2 regions of the Bernardetia sp. Wsw4-3y2 genome follow, and region 1 is predicted to be linked to the other one. Evidence: riboswitches for the same ligand, from Rfam matches in the RefSeq annotation. Region 1 holds a riboswitch; the other holds the start of a gene.
What was found. A riboswitch is a leader RNA that binds a small molecule or an ion and turns the genes downstream of it on or off. The one in region 1 is predicted to bind cobalamin.

Region 1 (3,428 bases):
GTCTCCAATTTTTGCTTTATGAACCTGTCCAATAGAGGCTGCATTCATTGCCTCTTTGTCAAACTGCTCAAAAATATCATTCGGACTTTTCCCCAAATACTGCTTAAATGTCTTGACAACCAATGGAAAGGATAAAGGGGGCGCAGTATATTGAGCCATTTTAAATTTTTCACTATATGCGCTTGGAAGCATTCCTTCACTCATCGACATCATTTGTGCTACCTTCAAAGCACTTCCTTTTAATTCACTCAATGTATCATATACATCACTAGCATTAGCATCATCTAATTCTTGACGACTAAGATTTGGGTTTATTGTTTTCTTAGCATAGTGTTTTACGTAATTTGCACCTAATTTTACTCCTGTTTTAGCAAACTTGGCAGCTCTTTGTACTTTGCTAGTGGGTATGTTGTCTTGTGATTTGCGTTCCATAAAATTTTATATATAGCTATCGTTTTTTATAATTTAGTTTTGATAATATCTTTACTATCAATTCACTAACGGTTGATTAAAAGCAATAGTTTTGAAATTTGTATACAATTATCTTTTTTCTTTATTATAGCTTCTTATTTCTATTTCTACCATATCAGGACTACCTTTTTAAAAGTTTGATTTATATCAATTCAATTTGTAAATTAGTATCTTTCAAAATTAAATAAACTATACATTCGTAGGCTAAAATCTTAGAGAATCTCAATTATGAAAGGAATCGAATTTATTCAAGAAAATGGAAAGACAGTAAAAGCAGTCATTGATTTGCGAGTTCATAAAGAACTTTTTGATGAAATTTTTACTCGTTATCAAGCTGAAACTTTAGCGAATCCAAACTCTACTGTTCATACACATTCAGAGGGACATATTTCAGATAATGTTTCTGGAAATCATGATGCTATCGCACAAAAAGCAATTGAAGCAGCTCGTACTTATTTAGGAACACAGCATGTGATGGGAGGAGTTTCTAGCAATGGTTTGGATTGTTCTGGACTTACTCATTTGGCTTTCAAAGAAGCAGGTATAGAGCTTTCAAGAGATTCACGTTCGCAGGCTGTAAGTGGAGTAGACGTTTCTATAGATAATGTAGAAGCAGGAGATTTGGTTTTTTTTGCCACAGGAAGCGACCCAAATCGTATTAGCCATGTCGGAATTATTACCAAAACAGGTGATAGTAGAGATGATTTGGAATTTATTCATACTTCTACATCAAGAGGAGTTGTCGAAGAGCCTTTGTTTAGATACGAATATTGGCAAAAAGCGTATCGACATGCTAGACGAGTGATTAGTCCATTGGCTTAAATAAAATAGATGTAGAATTAAATTTTATTACTACCTTTGATACTGAATTATAGTTCTTTGTTATAATTTCTTTATCAAGCGAAAAAGGTTTTACGTTACGTAAATTAATAGGGAATTGTGTGCAAATCACAAGCTGTCCCGCAACTGTAAGTATCTCAATAGTTTTTATCCTTGTTGTCCACTGTCAAAAACGGGAAGGACGGTAAAAATGATACAAGTCAGGAGACCTGCCTTCTTCGTATTTGACAATGCTTTCGTGGAATGAAGCAGTTTGTTGAGTTGGTATATTTTATCTCAAAATAGTGTGATAAATAGTTTTACCTATTTATTTCTATTTAATGGGATAAGTGTGCCTTTTTACTATCTACATTTGTCTTTTCTATCTGCCAAAACATTGTGAATTTGTAAGCAATAAGAACTTTTAAATTATTCATTTATTTAAAAGTAATACCATGCGTACACAAAATTTAGGCTATCCGAGGATAGGTAGTCAGCGTGAACTCAAAAAAGCGACTGAGCAGTATTGGTCAGCTAAAATCAACCAAGAGCAACTCTTGGAAGCAGGCACAACCATTCGCCAACACAATTGGCAAATTCAACTTGATGCCAAAATTGATTTAATCCCTTGTAACGATTTTTCTTTTTATGACCAAGTACTTGATACTACTTTAATGGTCGGAGCAATTCCTCCAAGGTATCAAGAATTAGCACAAGACAATCAAGTTGCTGAAATAGATTTGCTTTTTGCTATGGCAAGAGGACATCAAAAAAATGGGTTTGATGTAACAGCAATGGAAATGACAAAATGGTTTGATACCAACTACCATTATATTGTACCCGAATTTGTAGCGAATCAAAAATTTTCTTGGTTTAGCAAAAAAGTAGTTAATGAGTTTTTAGAAGCAAAAAAAATGGGTTTTACTCCTAAACCTGTTTTGATTGGCTGTGTTTCTTATTTGCTATTGGGAAAAGAAAAAGAAACTGGATTTGATAAAATAGATTTATTACCTAATTTATTGGCTGTTTATATAGAGGTAATAGAAGAATTAATAGCTAATGGAGCAACACATATTCAATTTGATGAACCTTATCTTTCCTTAGATTTAACATCAAAAGAACAGGCTGCCATAACAACAACCTATAATTTAATTGCAAAAAAGTTTCCTCAATTGCACATTATCTTAGCTAATTATTTTGATTGCTATGGTGACAATTTGGGTACTGTATTAGATTTGCCTATTCAGACTTTGCATGTAGATTTGGTGCGTTGTCCCTCTCAACTAGAAGATATTCTGACTACCAATTTTATAAAAACTGAAACCAATCTTTCCTTAGGTATTGTTGATGGCAGAAATATTTGGAAAAATGATTTTCAAAATTCACTGTCTATTATCCAAAAGACTATTGATAAAATTGGTAAAGAAAGAGTTTGGATTGCTCCTTCTTGTTCTTTGATACATTGTCCTTGTGATTTGAGCTTCGAAAACAATGAAAAATCACTAAGACCAGAAGTGAAAAATTGGCTTGCATTTGCCAAACAGAAAATCGAAGAAGTAGTTACACTCAAAGAATTAGCCAATGGCGACAATTTGGAAGTAACCCAAAACAAACTTCAAGAAAATAAAGAGACTAATCAAAAACGTAAAACCTCTACACTAATTCATAATAAAGCTGTAAAAGAGCGTGTAGCTACTATTAAACAAAAAGATACACAGCGAAAATCTGATTTTCAAGTACGAAAGTTAGTCCAAAGAGAATCATTGAAATTACCATTGTTTCCTACCACAACTATTGGCTCATTTCCTCAAACGAGTGAAGTAAGGAGTTGGAGAGCAAAATTTAAAAAGGGCGAACTCACTCAACAACAATATGATGATTTGATAGCCAAAGAAACCGAACAAACTATTCGTTGGCAAGAAGAAACCGAAATTGATGTATTAGTTCATGGAGAATTTGAACGCAATGATATGGTAGAGTATTTTGGTGAACAATTAGAAGGATTTGAGTTTTCACAAAATGGCTGGGTACAGAGTTATGGTTCTCGCTGTGTCAAACCTCCTATTATTTATGGAGATGTATTCCGACCAAATCCCATGACATTACGTTGGACAGCTTATGCACAATCTTTAACTAAA
Region 2 (3,428 bases), 1.4 Mb from region 1:
TAAAATAAATCTTGCCTTGAAAAATTATCTCAATAAATGGAAGTTTAGTGAAGGACACTATCCAACTACAACTGATTTGACCAACGAAATAAAAGCTGTTACCCCTGATTCGCTTCAATATTTGATTACTGATTTAGTAGAAAGCATTACTTTTTATGAAAATCAAGTCGAAAATGCAACTTATAAAGATTTGGGTAATGATATGTATGAAGTTACCTTAGAACTCTCTAGTGGAAAAGTAGTTGCAGATTCTTTAGGAAAAGAAACTGAATTGCCTTTGACTGAATGGATAGATATTGGAGTTTATGGAGAAGAACCAACCGAAGCAAATGCAGAAGGTTATAAGTTTGCTCCTCTTTTATATCTTGAAAAACATCAAATCACAAAAGAAAACTCTACATTAAAAATTAAAGTAAAAGGAAAGCCTGTAAAAGCTGGAATTGATCCTCTTAATAAACTTATCGACAGACACCCTGATGATAATGTCAAAAAAGTAGAGACAGAGTAGCCTTTATTTATTTGAAGTCAAAAGTCCAACAAAAAACCACTTTTAGAAAATAAACTCTAAAAGTGGTTTTTTATTTTTCTGATGTGTCTTCCTAATATTGTAGTGATGAATATCAAACAATTTTGACTAAAAATCGTATTCGGTGTAGTATTACAGAATCTTATAATTCCTACGAAAATGCAGTTGCAGAACATGTCAATGCATATTTTGAAACAAGAATTTTACTAGAAACTCAACAATCTTATTTGACTTGGATGAAACAACTGGTAGAGCAAAGCGTACAAATATATAATAAAGAATCAAGAAGAAAATGTTCAAATAAGAACCTATAAAAAAGAAAAATCAGACAGTTTAGAAACTGCCTGATGTATATATAATTTATCTAAAAAACTGTAACATTATTTCAAGACGAGACAACTTCTTTAATAGGGAGAAATAAAATAGTATTAATTTTAGATTATTAAGGAAGAAAAATAACTTCATTAGGACCTGCACTTGCAGTAAATGTATTTTTTAGAGTTCCTTTATTGTCATATTGTATTACTTCATTTCCTTCTGGACCTTGAAAATTAGCAATTCCTACCCAAATATCACCATTTGAAGGGTCAATACTTACCCCATAAGCACCATTCTGAATAATTGGAGTTGTAGCTTGAGCTGTCGCAGTAATAGGTAACTCATAGATTCCACTGCTAAAATTATAATACAAAATATCTTTGCTTGGATTAATAGCTAACTGTCCACCTACATTTTCACTTCCTGCATTCAATTGAATAGTAGTTTCGATACTATTTGTAGATGTATTTATCTTATAGATTGCTCCAGTTGAAGAACCAAAAGGAGATGCTGTCACCCAAATATCACCATTTTTATCTAAAAGCATATCTTTTGGACTATTTGGAGAAATATCAATTGTATTTTCTAATACATTGCTAGAAGGGTTATAAACTGAAATAGTAGAACCAAAAGTATTAGCAACAAATGCTTTTTTAGTCTTACTGTCAAACACTACATATTCAGCACCTGAACTAGCTTCTATTGTAGTAATAATTTTTTTTGTTTGAGTATCTATAACCAAAATTTTTGCAGGAATATCTCCAAAATTTCCCCAAGTAGTAATATATGCTTTATTGTTTCCAACATCAGCAAGATAACGAGGGTTTGCAAATTTGAAGGTGGTAGTATCAAAAATAGTTGCCTGTCTTTCGAATGTTCCTCTATGTACAACTTCAATTTTATCACTTCCACTTACCATCAAATAAGCTTCATCTTCCAAAATAGATATAGATTGAAGTTGATCTCCTAAACTATCACCAGTAACGGTCTGAAAAATTTGCTGAGTAACACTATTAGATGTAGAGATGTGTCCAACTGAAGAATTATTCATTCCAAAAACACCTTCATTAACTACTAAATAACCTTGTGCATATTTTCCCTCAAGAATATCAGGAGTATTTTCTCCGTCATCATTACAAGAAGAAAAAACAGAAACTGAAATAAGAACATACAAAAACAGAGTCCAAAAGTTTGGACGTAAATTAGAATTACGAATAGACATAAAAATTAAAAAGAATAAAATAAAATAATGACTCTAGTTTTTTCCCGAACTGAGAGTACAAGAATAGAAAAGGCAGGTCTCCTGACTGATTTGAAAAATTGCTGACCTTCCCACCTAAATCAATTACGAATTATGAAATAATCAGTGTAACTAATTAAAAATTACGAATTGAATAAATTTATAATTAGGCAGTGGTATGTAGAACACAATTATTTTTTGAAGTAGAATTACTTGATAACTATCAAAAAACCAAATTCACAGTTGCGGGTACAGTTACGGAATAAATCACATAAAATGATGACCGTATTCCCTTTTCAGTGTTTTTATATAAAAAACACCACCTTTTCAAGCTGCAAAGGTAGTGTTTTTTGTGAAATGATTTTGTATTATTTTATCGCCCTTTACTAGATTTATCTTATTTGTGTTTCTAGAGCCATAAAATGGGTGACTTCATTAGAATAAAGAGGAAAGATTTGAACTTGACAAGTATAAGGCGTTTTATCTTTTTTATAATTGACAACTGATATTTTAAAAAGTTTTCTTTTTTGAAGGTTCACTTTGACTTCCTTTCTTGATGGTCGTCGGTAGAGACACCAACAACGGCTATAGCTCTTATACTCCTCCAGACATAATTAGTGAGTGTCTAATCGGAATTCCTATTTGGATTTTATATGAAATAAGTATTCTTAATTTCGGCTTCTATTCAAAAGAATAGAAATATAGCAATTGCAAAAGCTGAAAAATTAAGACAAATGGAATAAAATAATTTCTAATTTTATATAATTTTTCTAATAAATCAGAAAATTTATAAAACTATATCTATATAATCTAGTTATGTCTCCAACTATTACCTCCTAGCCTTTATACTATTTTTCAATCATTATTTTTTGTATGTTATTTAATAAAAAACAAGCTACAAAGAAGGCAATAGTCATTTTTTAAACTCTCTTAGATAGTTCATGCTAGATTCTATTCCATTTTTACGTGTTCCAAAACACTTAGCTCCTGAAAAGCACCGAGATTTTGCTATTCTTACGATGGTAGGAGTTTTAGGTTTTTCTGCTCATGTAGTATTTTTGATATGCTTTCTGATTTTTGGAGTATATTCAATGGCATATTTTAATATAGCTAGTTGTTTTCTTTTTGCTGTTATTTTTATGGCAAACAGACAAATTGACTCAAATACGTCTACACTATTAACTGTTGCTATAGGAGAAATTATTCTTCACGCTATTTGTGCAGTTATTATTATAGGCTGGGATTCTAACTTTCATTATTATCTATTTTTGGCAATGATGACTTCGTTTTTAACAGGTCGTTTTGGTATGACTTCTTATATTTCTAATGGGATTGCTTTTTTTT

Region 2: another riboswitch for cobalamin. It lies ahead of V9L05_RS20225 (DUF5074 domain-containing protein); the one in region 1 lies ahead of metE (5-methyltetrahydropteroyltriglutamate--homocysteine S-methyltransferase).

Annotation. Positions count from the first base shown of each region.
Region 1 is NZ_CP147017.1:3,364,799-3,368,226, forward strand. It holds gene V9L05_RS13640 (AarF/ABC1/UbiB kinase family protein) at 1-432, opposite strand, end outside; gene V9L05_RS13645 (C40 family peptidase) at 700-1,293, shown strand; cobalamin riboswitch at 1,362-1,543, shown strand; gene metE (5-methyltetrahydropteroyltriglutamate--homocysteine S-methyltransferase) at 1,746-3,428, shown strand, end outside.
Region 2 is NZ_CP147017.1:4,804,606-4,808,033, reverse strand. It holds gene V9L05_RS20235 (M1 family aminopeptidase) at 1-508, shown strand, start outside; gene V9L05_RS20230 (hypothetical protein) at 631-840, shown strand; gene V9L05_RS20225 (DUF5074 domain-containing protein) at 969-2,066, opposite strand; cobalamin riboswitch at 2,120-2,426, opposite strand; gene V9L05_RS20220 (SpoIIE family protein phosphatase) at 3,026-3,428, shown strand, end outside.